One region of the Arthrobacter sp. zg-Y1219 genome, then DNA from elsewhere that is predicted to be linked to it. Evidence: riboswitches for the same ligand, from Rfam matches in the RefSeq annotation. Region 1 holds a riboswitch; each other region holds the start of a gene.
What was found. Region 1 has a riboswitch for S-adenosylmethionine ahead of QNO00_RS06505 (hypothetical protein). Riboswitches for the same ligand answer to the same signal wherever they lie in the genome.
Positions count from the first base shown of each region.

Region 1 (4,422 bases):
GCGACCTCGACGAGGACGAGGACGGCGGGCGGGTCGCCGTCGTCTGCCACGATGCGGTGATCATGCTGATCCGCTACATCTGCGAACGCCTCAGCGAGCAGGAGCTGCTGGAGATCGCGGCAAGCACCAGCGTCCGCAACGCCTCCGTCACGCGGCTGGTTCGGCCCTCCGGGCACGGCCGCTGGACCCTGAAGAGCTTCAACGCCGTGGACCATCTGGAGTCCGGCGGCGCCCCCGTCACCGAGCATGCAGGAGATGAAGAGCATGTCCAGCCCCGCTGAAGTCGTAACACCGGCACTGCTGAAGAACTGGCAGGTCAACCGGGACGCGGCCGACAAGTCTGACCGCGGCACCGTCCTGGTGGTTGGCGGGGCACGGTTTTCGCCGGGCGCCGCGATGCTGGCCGGGCGGGCGGCGCTGCGGGTCGGCGCCGGCCGGCTGACGCTGGCCGTGGCGGAGTCCGCCGCGGTGGCCGTCGCGGTGGCGGTGCCGGAATCGGGCGCCGTGGGACTGCCGGAGGACGACGGCGTCATCTCCGGCGAGCGGGCGGCGAAGGCTCTGGCCGTTGCCTTGGAAAGCGCCGACGTCGTGGTGATCGGACCCGGCCTCGACGACGCCGAGCAAGCCGCCGAGCTGCTCCGGGGGATCGGTCCGCTGCTGAACGGTTCCGCCGCCGTCGTCCTGGATGCCTTCGCCCTCGGCGTGCTGCCCGGGCTGCCGGAAGTCTACGAACGCTGGGCCGGGCGCCTGGTCCTGACGCCGAACAAGAACGAAGCCGCGCGCCTGCTGGACGCGGATCCGGAGGCCGACCTCGAGATGGAGCAGGCCGCCGGCGACATCGCTGCCAGGTACCAGGCAGTGGTGGCCCTGCACGGGCTCATCGCCGCCCCGGACGGTCGCCGCTGGGAAATTCCGGCCGGAAATCCCGGGCTGGGCACCTCCGGCAGCGGCGACGTCCTGGCCGGCGCGGTCGGCGGATTCCTCGCCCGCCAAGCGTCCCCGGAGCAGGCCGCCTGCTGGGGCACCTACCTGCATTCCACCGCCGGCGACCGGCTTTCCGCAGCCCAGGGGCCGCTGAGCTTCCTCGCCGGAGAGCTGCTCGAAGCGATGCCCCGCGTGATGGCGGAGCTGACCGTCTAGCGGTGCCGAGAATGAACCGGCCGGCGATCCTGCCCCTGCCCTACACCTTCACGCCCCGGGACGGGTTTGCCGCCGGGTTCTATGTCCTGTTCCTCCTGATCTTCAGCTTTGCCCCGGGCCTTGGCGTTCCCGGTCTGATGCAGCTGATCCCTGATCCGCTGCTGGCCGGCTACGCCGTGAACCTGGCGTTCTACCTGTCCGCAGGCGCGCTGGCGGCCTGGGCGTCGTGGCGCTATGCGGTGCGGGAGACCCGGATCCTGGCTACCCGCCCGTGGCTGACCCTGGCGATCATTCCCGGCGGCGTTTTCGCGATGCTGCTGCTTACCGCCGTCGTCGTCCTGATTTCCGGCCCGCCGGAGACCGCGGTGAACCAGGAGGCGGTTGAGGGGCTGGTCGTCTCCCTGCCTCCGCTGCTGATCATTCCCCTGCTGGTGGTGATTGCGCCGTTTGTCGAGGAGTACATCTTCCGCCACCTGCTGATCGGCAAGCTCAGCAAATACCTCAACATCTGGGTCTGCTGCCTGATCTCGCTGCTGCTGTTCGCCGGGATCCACATCGCGGGGAAGGAATCGCTGACGCTGCCGGTGCTGCTTCCGTACCTGGCCATGGGCGCGGTTCTGGTGGGCATCTACGTCTGGGCGGGGAACAACTTCATCCTGTCCTACGCGGTCCACGCCGCGAAAAACCTGCTCGCCGTCCTGCTGACCTACGCGATCCCGGCAGAGCTGCTGGGATAACCGTTGGCGGTGCGGCGTCGGATCCGCCGGTCGGCGGACTAGGCGATGCAGAATTCGTTGCCCTCGGGGTCGGCCATCGTGTACCAGGAGGACGGACCCTGCTCGGCTGCGTAAAGGAACGTGGCACCCCGCGCCTCCAGCGCCGCGCGCATCGCGTCCTTGTCTCCGCCGTCGAGGTGGATGTCCAGATGGATGCGGTCCTTCACCGTCTTCGGTTCGGGCACGGGCTGGAACAGGATTCGCAGGCGTCCCGGGGAACCCACCTCGCTTTCCCGGCAGATTGCGGCGCCGTCGCGCCACCTGCGCTGTCCGTTGTGCTCGATCAGCAGGTCCGGGCTTACGGCGCCCTGTTCCAGCAGGGAATCGATCAGGGCCTGGTCGAGGGGCTCCGGGACCCAGCCCAGGGTTTCGGCCCACCAATCGGCCTGGGCGTGGGGGTCGGCGCAGTCAACACATATCTGGATATTGAACGTCATGGGCAGGAGCCTAGCCAGCGGCAGGCTCCTGCCCGGAAGGATTGCGGACAGTTACTGTCCGCAGACGCCGGCGCGGCCCGGAAGCGATCGCCGGGGGTCAGCCCCGCAGCTGCTCTTGAGCGGCAGCGCCGGCGCCTGCGGCGATCCGTTTACAGGGATGCACCCTTTCCGGCGTGGCCAAGTAGAAAAAAGAGCGCCGGGCCGGGCTGTCGAAGCCGCCGGGCACCAACAGCGACGAGTAGCGTGCGCACCACTGTGCCTCTCCGCCGGAGTGCGCCAGGGCCAGTGCCAGGGCGGGGATGTCGTGGAACCACATCAGCTGCTGCTCACCGTCCACAATCAGCTGGATCAGGTCCAGCTCAACATCGGCGTAGGCCCGGGCATCCACCCAGTCATCAAAACCGGCCAGCTTTTTGCCGTGGATGAGGTGGACGTTGTGGCCGGGGGTGAAGCTGACGCAACGGGTGTCACTGGAAATGCTCACAGCGTGGTCCTTTACAGAGTGTCCTTGCCCGCGCCGGGCGGCAGCGGGCCGCTTCGTCATCCGAACCACCCGCCGAACAGTGGGGTTGGTGTGAGGCCAGTCGGAGCTTTTCCGGCCGGACGAATCCGGGCCGGTGGCCACCTCTCGTGAAGCTGAGACCACCCTAGCGCACGACGCCGACACTGGGAACCGCCGTGGTCCGCCGTGATGTGCGTGGCCCGTTCATCCGCCGGAAACAGCCTCGAAACTCCGTTTGGCTAGCTTGATGGCACGAGCTATTGGAGGACACGATGAACCGAATGCTGATTGGACGCGAGGCCGCAGCGGTACTCACCAAGGGCCTGGGCCGCAGGGGATTCCTCGGAGCCGCGGCGGGTCTTGGCATGTTGGCGGTGGGGTCGGGATGCAGTGCGAAACCGGCGCAGGATTCTTCCGCGGCAGCTGCGGACGCCGGTGCTGCCGGGTCGCCCGGGTCGGCCGGCCCGAGGCCGGGGGCCATCCTGCAGCCGCACTCCGGAGACATGCCCGGGGACCTCTATCTCGCCTCCACCCCGGACGAAGTGCTCTGGGGTTACGTGCCGACTGTGCATGCCACGCCGGTGGCCCGGATGAAATCCGGGCAGACCGTCACCATCGACGCCCTCTCGCATGAGGGGATCTTGGAGGACCAGGGCCGGGATCCGCTGTCCTTCTTCGGGGGCCACGGCGTCGCGGCGGACGGGGTGCTGCAGGACGCCCTGGACATTGCCGCCGGCTACAACCGCACGCCGCGGAACTTCGACACGGACGGGCCGCACATCGTCACCGGTCCCGTTGCCGTGGAAGGAGCCGAGCCCGGTGACGTCCTGAAGATCGAAACCCTCGCGGCCGTGCCCCGGGTCCCCTACGGCGTCGTCTCCAGCCGCCACGGCAAGGGCGCGCTCGCGCTGCAGAACGGCCCGGCCGCACCGGAGGGCATCACCCTGGAGGAAGTCATGCCGCCGGCGGCCGCGGACAACCGGTCCTCGGGCGTCCCGACGGACTACGGCAACGTCTCGGTCTTCACCGCAATCGAGGACGGCAAGGGCGTTATGACCAGCGGCGACATGAAAATCCGCTTTCCGCTGCGCCCGTTCATGGGCATGATGGGCGTGGCCTTCTCCGAGAACGAGGGCCTGACCGGCCCCGAGGCCAACTCAGTGCCGCCCACGCTCGGCGGCGGCAACATCGACATCCGCCATCTGGGCCCCGGGTCCACCTTTTACCTGCCGGTCAAGGCCGACGGCGCCCTGTTCTACGTGGGCGATCCGCACATGGGCATGGGCGACGGCGAAGTGGCGCTGACCGCCATGGAAGGTTCCCTGCGCGGCACCTTCCGGCTGACCGTCTGCAAACCCGGTTCGGGGGACGCGCCGGCCCTGGCCCACCGGTATCCGTTCGGCGAAACCGCAGATGCCTGGATTCCCATCGGCCTCTCCGACCCCGACGGCCTGGGCGCCGGTGGGGTGAGCAGTGACCTGAACGTGGCCATGCGGCGGGCAGTGGTCAATGCCCTGGACTTCCTCGAGCAGGAAAAAGGCATGGACCGCGCCGTCGCCTACGCCTA
Region 1 covers NZ_JASKLY010000010.1:38,352-42,773, reverse strand. Annotated here, with positions in the region: gene QNO00_RS06525 (histidine phosphatase family protein) at 1-281, shown strand, start outside; gene QNO00_RS06520 (NAD(P)H-hydrate dehydratase) at 265-1,140, shown strand; gene QNO00_RS06515 (CPBP family intramembrane glutamic endopeptidase) at 1,152-1,877, shown strand; gene QNO00_RS06510 (VOC family protein) at 1,916-2,353, opposite strand; gene QNO00_RS06505 (hypothetical protein) at 2,451-2,837, opposite strand; SAM riboswitch class IV at 2,853-2,989, opposite strand; gene QNO00_RS06500 (acetamidase/formamidase family protein) at 3,128-4,422, shown strand, end outside.

Region 2 (4,422 bases), on a different contig from region 1:
ATGAAAGCGTTGGTCAGCCCGCGGGCCGGACGGCCGGAGAACGCCCGGGTCAGTGACGTTTCGGAAAACCGCCCGCCCTGCGCTGCTTCCCGCAGGGCCGCCCGGTGCACCGCGCTGGTGCCCGCTTCGCTGCTGAGCAGCAGCAGGGTTCCCACCTGGACGGCTGCAGCACCGGCGGCAGATGCTGCGGCGGCGTCCGCCGGTGCGGAGATTCCTCCGGCAGCGATCAGGGGCAGGTCGCAGGCCCTCCGGATCCCCCGGAGGAGCAGGTCCAGGGGAAGGTCGCCGGGAACTTTGGCGCTGTCCAGCGTTCCGCGGTGCCCTCCGGCCTCGGGCCCCTGGACACAGAGCACCCGGGCGCCGGCGTCGGCCGCGGCCTGGGCTTCGGCAGTGTCGGTGACGGTGACGACCGTGCAGATGTCCCGCCCGGCGAGTTCCGCCAGGATCTCCGGGTCCGGCAGTCCAAAGGTAAAGGACACCGCCGGCACCCGTTCCTGCAGGACCAGTTCCAGTTTGGCGGGCCAGCCGTCGTCGTCGTCGGGGTCCAGCAGCCCGGGTTCCGCTGCGGTTCCGGCAGCGAGAAGGTTCCGGAAGGCCAGTGCCGCTGCCAGCTTTTCGCCGGCGGTGGTGCCGTCATCGGGGGTGCCGGGAGCGGCGCGGTAGGTGTTGGCGCGGTCCGGAACAAAGAGGTTCACGCCAAACGGCGCCTGGGTGAGTCTCCGGGTGCGGGCGATTTCCGCTGCCACGGCGGCTGAGCTTTTGTAGCCGGCGGCCAGGAACCCCAGCCCGCCGGTGTTGCTGACCGCCGCGGCGAGTTCGGGCGTGGACGGCCCGCCCGCCATGGGCGCACCGATTACGGGCAGGGCAAGAGACTGAAGGCTGAACACGCTGCGCCTAGAGGGTGACGGTGCCGTCGATGGAGGTGACCGTGGACCCGCCCACCCAGATCTTGCCGTCGCGGGTGAACACGCGGACCCGGCCGGACCGCTGCACCGCGGTTCCCTGCGTGACCACATAGCGCTCCGGTGCCAGGGAGGCGCCGATCAGCCATTGGGCGAGGCCGGCGTTGAGGCTTCCGGTCACCGGATCTTCGGTGATGCCCAGGCCGGGAACGAAGGCGCGGACCTCAAAGTCGGTTTCGGCGTCCTCGGGCTGGGCGCCGATGACGCCCACGCGCAGGTTGCCCATGATGGTGGGATCCGGCTTCAGCGCCAGCACCGCAGCGGCGTCGGGCAGCAGAAGTCCGAGCCAGCCGGGGCCGTTGTCGATCCAGTTGGAGGCGAGGATCTGTGTGCGGTCCAGGTTCAGCGCACGCAGTGCCTGGTCCAGGACTTCGTCCTCCAAGGGGCCCGAGCGCAGCAGCGGCGGCGCGGCGAACGCGGCAATGCCTGCGTTGGCGTGAAGCGTTACGAGGCCAATCCCGCATTCCTGCACGACGACGTCGGGATAGCGGCGCTTGTTGCCGGCCTCCAGCCACGCGTGGCAGGTACCCAATGTCGGGTGTCCGGCGAACGGGATTTCTCCGCCGGGGGTGAAGATCCGCACCCGGTAATCGGCGCCGTCGCGGGTGGGAGGCAGCACGAACGTGGTTTCGGACAAATTCGTCCACCGCGCGAAGGACTCCATGTCGGAGTCCGAAAGTCCCTCGGCTTCCAGCACCACGGCGAGGGGATTCCCCAAATACGGCTCGCTGCCAAAAACGTCCACCTGTTTAAACCACCGCTGTTTCATGCCCAAACTCTATCCCTTCACCGTGGGGAGTTTTCATTCGCTGCGGGGAGTTTTGTGAAGCTGAGTTTTACGAACTAAGGCAGGTGTTTGCAGGCGTGCACCCGTGCCGCCTACGTTGGAAGAAGAATCAAGAGTTCCAGCCACGGGCCCTGGCCGGCTGGACGGCAACCCTCTCGCCGTAGCGGGGTGCTCCAGGTGACGATTCGGCCGCCCGGCAAAACTTCCCGGCTGCGGCAAGTACCGCGTTTGTGCCGACCCTGTTGTTAATCGTCGGTCCGGCGCTTAAGGCAGAGGAATCTCTTCGCATGTCTCTTGTTACCGATCTTCAGCCCGCGGCCCTGCGCCGTGCCTATTCGCGTTTCCCCTCCGGCATTGCCGCGTTGTGCGCTGTGGTGGACGGGCAGCCGCAGGGAATTGTTGCGTCATCCTTTACCGTGGGCGTTTCGATGGATCCTCCCTTGGTGATGTTCGCCGTGCAGAACACCTCCCGCACCTGGCCGGTGCTCCGGCCTGCGGCCAGGATCGGGGTGTCGATCCTGGGCTCCGACCACGAGGGGATCTGCAAGCAGATTGCGTCCAAGTCCGGGGACCGTTTTGCGGGCCTGAACCTGCACACCGACGAATCGGGTTCCCTTTTCCTGGACCGGGCAGCCCTGTGGCTCGAGTGCTCAGTGGAGAACGAGGTGCCCGCCGGGGACCACAGCGTCGTGCTGCTCCGCGTCCACGGCCACGCCTCGCATGACGATGCCCACGAGCCGCTGGTGTTCCACGGGTCGGCGTTCCGACACCTCAGCGTCGCGGAGTTTGCCTGAGCCGCGGCGCTGGAAAACCCGCGCTGACGCGTGCGAACTAGGGCCGCTAAAGTGACTGCATGATTGCACTCACGCACGCGCCTCATGACCTCGTGGTCGGAACCAGCGATGGTATCGATGTTCGCTTTGCAGGTGTTGAGTTCAAAGACGCGCCAGGCTTCGTCGGTGTCAGCGCCGGAGAGCCGGGCATCCATGTGCACCTCAGCGGAGTGCGTGGGAAAGAGACAATGTCCCGGGACGGCCGTTTCAACCGAGGACTCGAGGAGTGGTGGAAGCGGCGTGAAGCTGCAGGATCAGACCGATCTGAGAACCCGCCTCCGATGCCTGGCGTCGCCGTTTTTGAGGGGATCACCACGGTTGTATCTGATGATATTGGCACCGAGTACCGGCGGTCAGGAGGCCAGACGGCCGGCAGCGGTATGGAGTGGGACGCGCTCTGGGTCTACACACCGGCTCCACCTGCTGAGGCTCGGACGCTTCGACTCGAGTTCAGCGTCGGCGGGGAACTGACCGGAAAGTACTGCGAGTTCAGTCTCTCGGACCCCATCAGCGCGGACGGGTTAGCGAACCACGCTCCACATTGAGGATCCTCTACCGGATAAATACTTCCCGGGCCTTGGGAACTGGAGCATTTTGGAGAAGAAAAACGGGGGATCATGGACGTTGTCCTTCGAACACCAGGTGTAGACGAGCTCGGGGAGATCTGCAGCGTTTTGGGGAAGTGGCAGCACGACGGGGAACCGCTGCAGCTACACCCAGGCGATCTGGGCTGGTACTCCCTGCGAGGGCCAGCCGCCACTGCCGCTGCGACGCGCGTGTGGTCTCAGGGCGACACGAACCTTGCCATTGCCCTTCTCGACGGTCCCGAGCTGTTGCGGTTCGCCATTGATCCGACGCGGCGCCAAGACGCAGCCCTTGCCCTTCGCATCGTTGTTGACGTCAACAACCCGATGGCCGGAATCCTCGGCGCAGGAGCAGCAACTATCGAGGCGCGCGGTGCGGTTGCCTTGATTGAGCAGCTTGCGCAGAACGATTGGGCGCCCCACGAACCGTGGACACCGCTCCACCACGATCTGGCCGCATCTCCCAAGGCGTCGGGCTTCGTCATTGAGACCGTGGAACCAGGTCACACCGCTGAGTGGGTGGCTGTGCACTGGTCGGCCTTCCGAGGTACACCGATCCCGGACGGGCGCATCCAACATTTCGTGGACGGATGGCGTCTAGCTGCGGAAAGCCCCTTTCTCGACTTCGGGCGCATACTGTCCCTGCGATGCCGTGACGGTCAGGTCGTCGCCGTCGCCGCGGTGTGGTCGGCTGGCGAAGGGCGTCCTGGACTTATCGAACCGCTGGCAGTACATCAGGAACACCGCGGTCGCGGATACGGCACAGTCATGACAAAGGCGGCAGTCGACGAGCTCCGGCAAATGGGATCATCCAGCGCCGTTGTTTGCGCGGAGACCTCTAACGCGGGAGCCGTCGCCACCTACCTGGCGGCAGGATTCACAGCGCACCCGGAAGTCACCGACTGGCACCGAAGTGTCTGACGCCTGAGCGATGCCACCCAGAATAGCCCTGCCGCCCGGCCAGCCGGTCGCCGGTCCTTCACTGGGACAGGTCTTACGCTGACCACTAAGATCACTGTGACTTCCGGCGTGAACGCACATGAACCCGATGTGAGATGCTCATCTCCATGATTGTCCCGACACGCCTTCGACTCGCGGAAGTAAGCGACCTGCCTTTCATTTTCCGCCAGGAGCGCGAGTACATCGAGGCCATTGAACCGGATGCGTACCAGGGGTGGCTGGCAGCCCTGGACCTGAACCTCGCGTTCTGGATCGAGTACCTTCCCCAGACGCTCTTCTGCGTCGATGCAGACGGA
Region 2 covers NZ_JASKLY010000003.1:234,033-238,454, forward strand. Annotated here, with positions in the region: gene QNO00_RS02255 (nitronate monooxygenase) at 1-887, opposite strand, end outside; gene QNO00_RS02260 (PhzF family phenazine biosynthesis protein) at 895-1,731, opposite strand; SAM riboswitch class IV at 1,857-1,977, shown strand; gene QNO00_RS02265 (flavin reductase family protein) at 2,037-2,543, shown strand; gene QNO00_RS02270 (hypothetical protein) at 2,603-3,127, shown strand; gene QNO00_RS02275 (GNAT family N-acetyltransferase) at 3,200-4,087, shown strand; gene QNO00_RS02280 (GNAT family N-acetyltransferase) at 4,234-4,422, shown strand, end outside.
Region 2: it holds a riboswitch for S-adenosylmethionine, as region 1 does, so the genes downstream of both, QNO00_RS02265 (flavin reductase family protein) here and QNO00_RS06505 (hypothetical protein) in region 1, are expected to answer to the same signal.

Region 3 (4,422 bases), on a different contig from region 1:
GCTTTGGCGGTGAGCGGGGACGCGGCAGTTTTGGAAAGTGTTGTTGTGGTCATCGGGCCAGGGCCTCCGGTGCAGTCGACGGTCGAGGGGTGGACGGACTGTTGGTAACCGGTCGGATGGCGGATCGGCGGTTGTTCCGTTGCCGGGCCATCCGCGGATCAATGGCGGGATACAGGAGGTCGGTCAGCAGGTTGATGGTGGTGAAGACAACGGCCACCAGCATGACCACCGCCTGAACCACCGGCCCGTCCTGGGCACGGACCGCCTGTTCGGTCACGAATCCCAGCCCGGAACGGTTGAAGACGGCCTCGGCGATGACCGACCCGGCCAGCAGTTCCCCGACCGTCAGCCCGAACAGGGTCAGTGCCGGGATCGAGGCGTTGCGCAGCACGTGGCCGGTGAAGATCCGGCCCTCGGGCACGCCCTTGGCGCGCAGGACCGTGATGAACGGTTCGTTGTAGGCCTTGCGCAGGCCGCGGATGAGCACCTGGGTGATCGGTGCGCTGACGCCGAAGGCCAGCGTGACGGCCGGCAGGAGCAGCGATTTGGCGCCCTCGTCGCGGATGGAGGAGAACCAGCCGAGCTGGTACGCGAAAACCTGCAGCAGCAGCAGGCCGGCCAGGAAGCTGGGGGTGGACAGGGAGAGCACCGGGAAGGCACCGGCCAGCCGGCGGACCGTTTTCCACGGCGCCAGCACGGCGGCGGCCGCAATCACCAGGGACAGGGCCAGGGCCAGAACCAGGGCGACGGCGGCCAGCGCCACGGTTTCTCCCAGTCCCTGGCTGATCAGGTCGGCGACCGGGCGGCCGGTGGCCAGCGAGAATCCCAGGTCGCCCTGAAACAGGCGGGTCACCGAGATCCAGAACTGTTCCAGGGCGTTCCGGTCCAGGTTGTAGTAAGCGGTAATGGCTGCCGCCTGCTCTTCCGGGATGGGGTTCAGCGGGTTGTTGATGCGGCTGCCGATGGGGTCGCCGGGCAGGGCAAACAGAATGAAGTAGACGAACACGTAGGTCAGGGCGATGACCAGGAGGGACTGCCCGATGCGCGCGGCGATGACGGCGGTGACACCGGTGCCGGACGGGTTGCTCACTTGGTTTCCGTCCAGGTTTCGTAGAAGGACGGGCGTGCCTCGGCACCGAAGGTCAGTCCGTGGAGGGTGGGCTGCAGGGCGAAGATCTGGGAGTCGTCCAGGATGGGCAGTGCGTAGGCGGACTCGACGATGTGGTCCTGGATCCGGCCGAGGATTTCGGTGCGGGCCGTGGTGTCGGCAGCCGTCAGCTGCTCGGCGAGCAGGGCGTCCAGGACCGGGTCGGGCTGCTGGAGGTTGAAGGCATTCAGGTGGTCGCTGGAGTAGTTCACGGTGAGCCGGATCGGGTCAGCTTCCGGCCATCCGTTGCGCCGTGCGCCCACCGTGGGGTCCGCCAGCACCGTGGAGTAGTTGGCGTAGTCCGTCTCCTTGATTTCCAGGTTTACGCCCAGTTGTTTGAGCTGCCACTGGATCAGCTGGAAAAGGGGCTTGGACGTGCTGTCGAAAACGTCCACGTAGGTCAGGATGTGCAGCTGCTCGCCGTCGCGGGTACGGAACCCGTCGGCGTCCCTGCCGGTCCACCCGGCGTCGTCGAGCAGCTGGCCGGACTTTTCCGGATCAAAGGCCAGCTTCTCCGATTCGTCCTTGTACCCGAGGGATCCCGGGGTGAGGATGCTGGTGGCAGCGTTCCAGTTCTCCGTGTAGAGATCGGAGATGATCTGCTCCCGGTTGATGCCGTGCTGCAGTGCCTGCCGCACCCGGATGTCATCCAGGAACGGCGCGGACTGCCGCAGGTCCCAGACGTTGGCGTTGCCAACCCCCCGGGCGCTGATCACTTCCAAACCGGCCGCGGTCAGGGTCTGCTCTTCACTGGGTTGAACGTAGCGGATCAGGTCGGCCTCGCCGGCGCGCAGCGAGCCCAGCCGGACACTGTCCTCGGTGACCGGAATGATGGTGATCCGATCCAGGTAGGCCTCGCCCTGGTTTTCCAGGCCGGGCGGCGCCCACGCATATCCTTCCCGGCGGGTGAGGACGATTTCCTCTCCGTACTTTTCGGATTCCACGGTGAACGGGCCGCTGCCGATGATGCCGGTGAGCTGTGACTGCGCCTCGATCGGTGCGTTGATGGTTTCATCGGCGACCAGGCTGGTGCGCCAGAAGGAGAGCACATTCAGGAAGGGGGCGTGCGGGGTGGTGAGCTGCACCGTTACGGTCCGGGCGGCGTCGTCGGCCGTTACCGCCGAGACCTTCGGGAACCAGTTGTTCGCGGGGATGCCCTTGGCGCTGTCGCCGTTGGCCTGCCACTCCAGGTTCCGTTGAACCGCTGAAGCGTCCAGCACCTGGCCGTTGCTGAAGCTGGCGCCCTCCCGGATAAGGAAGGTGTAGGTCAGGCCGTCGTCGCTGACCGTCCACTCCTCCGCGATCCACGGCTTCAGTTCCAGTGTTTCGGGGTCGCGGTAGATCAACCGATCGGTGATGTTCTGGATGTAGGCGCTGTCCTGCCAGGTGCCGCTGCTCTGGAGCTGCGTGTTGGAGGACAGTTCGGCATCCAGGTACACCAGCTCGCCGCCGTGCCGATCAGTGGAATCGGAGGCGCTGCCCGGCTGCGTGCTGCAGCCGGAAGCGAGGACGGCGGTGATAAGGGACAGGATCAGCAGAGACGCGGCGGGAGCGGACACCGGACGCTTCCCGGTGAGTTTCCTGGACAGGTTCATGGTGCTGCTTTCTCTCGGAAGGGCTGGAGCAGATGCAGTGACAGGGGGCGCGGGCAAGCGCCGGCCGGGCAGGAGGATGCCCGGCCGGGAGCAGGACGTCAGCCGGGCAGGAGGATGCCCGGCGGGGAGGCCGAGGCCTGGCGCGGGAAAGGGTCTAGCCGGTGGGGCGGGGACATCGATTCATCGGTGCTGCCTCTGCGATCATGGCGCCGCGGGGTGCCGCCGGAGCAGCACGGACGCCGTACTTGCCGGGCCGGGCGTCTGCCCGCCGGCCGAATCATCACCTGGAGCACCCCGCTACGACGAGAGGGTTGCTGCCCAGCCGGCCAGGGCCGATGGCTGGAACTCTTGATTGCTGACTACATGCTAGAGGACGCCGGCTACCGGCGGGCAGATGACGTTATCCGGGGTAAGCGACGGTCACAGGTCGCTAATTCGGTCATATTTCGGTCCAAACCGTCACACTCCACCGAACGCGTCATCCGTCGTCAACCGGCGCTCGCGGGCGTGCTCGGAAGGGCGGGCATGCCCGGTTAGGCGGCCGTCAGGCTGGCTGGCTGAAGGCGTCGGTCCGCTCCGGCGGCCCGGCGATCAGTATCCGGTCCAGGATGGTCAGCACCATGCCGGCGCCGGCGAATTCCCAAGGGCCGGACGCGCTCCGGCGGGCAATAATCGAGACGCCGTACATCTCCTGAACCCGCCCGGGATCGAGGGGAACGCCGACGACGGCGCCGTGCGGCACCGTTTCGGCGACGGCGAAGTCTTCGCCCACCCTGATGTACTCCAGCAGGCTGGCGCGGACCAGATGAGCGACCCGCCGGCCCATGTCCTGCTCCGGGTAAACCACGTGGTGGACGCCGATCTGGTCCAGGATCAGTCCGTGCTGCTCGCTGGCGGCCGCGGCCCACACTTGGGCCACCCCGGAGCGGACCAACTGCGAGGCGGTGAGCACGCTGGCCGCGATGTCGCTGGTGATGCCCAGCACCACACGGTTGAATTCGGACACCGACAGCTGATCGAGCACTTCAGTGTCAGTGCAGTCCGCCGTCACGACCAAAGTGAGGCGGCCGTCGAGCCGCTGGACCACCTCTCCATTGCTGTCCACGCCCAAAACCTCGGTGCCCTCGGCCATCAGCTCCAGGGCGACGGACTCCCCGAAGCGGCCCAGCCCGAGCACGGCGACTGCGTCTGCGTCGGCGCGGGCGTGTCCCGGATCCCGCGCACCAAGAAAGCTGAACCTAGCCAATGATGGGCCTTTCGATCGGAAGTTCGTAGTGCAGCGGCCGGTCGCGCAGTGCCAGCGCCGAGGCAAAGAGGAGTGGGCCGAGCCGGCCGGCGAACATCAGGACGATCAGGATCAGCTGGCCCGCCGCCGGAAGGTGCGCGGTGATGCCGGTGGACAGGCCAACCGTGGCGAACGCCGAAACTGCTTCAAACAGGACCGATTCCAGGGGAAACCCGGTCAGGACCAGCAGTATGCCGGTGGCGGTGCCCACGAAAAGGACCGAGAGCACCAGCACGGCGATGGCCTGGCGGTAGACCGCCGGGGAGAGCGATTTGCCGAGGACGTTCACCTGCCGCCGGCCCCTGACCTCCGCGGCGAGAATGAAGAACAGCACGGCAGCAGTCGTGATCTTGACCCCGCCGCCCGTGCCGGCGGGTCCGGCGCCGATGAACATC
Region 3 covers NZ_JASKLY010000001.1:33,359-37,780, reverse strand. Annotated here, with positions in the region: gene QNO00_RS00155 (ABC transporter permease) at 1-53, opposite strand, end outside; gene QNO00_RS00150 (ABC transporter permease) at 50-1,090, opposite strand; gene QNO00_RS00145 (ABC transporter substrate-binding protein) at 1,087-2,742, opposite strand; SAM riboswitch class IV at 2,979-3,096, opposite strand; gene QNO00_RS00140 (potassium channel family protein) at 3,287-3,988, opposite strand; gene QNO00_RS00135 (TrkH family potassium uptake protein) at 3,981-4,422, opposite strand, start outside.
Region 3: it holds a riboswitch for S-adenosylmethionine, as region 1 does, so the genes downstream of both, QNO00_RS00145 (ABC transporter substrate-binding protein) here and QNO00_RS06505 (hypothetical protein) in region 1, are expected to answer to the same signal.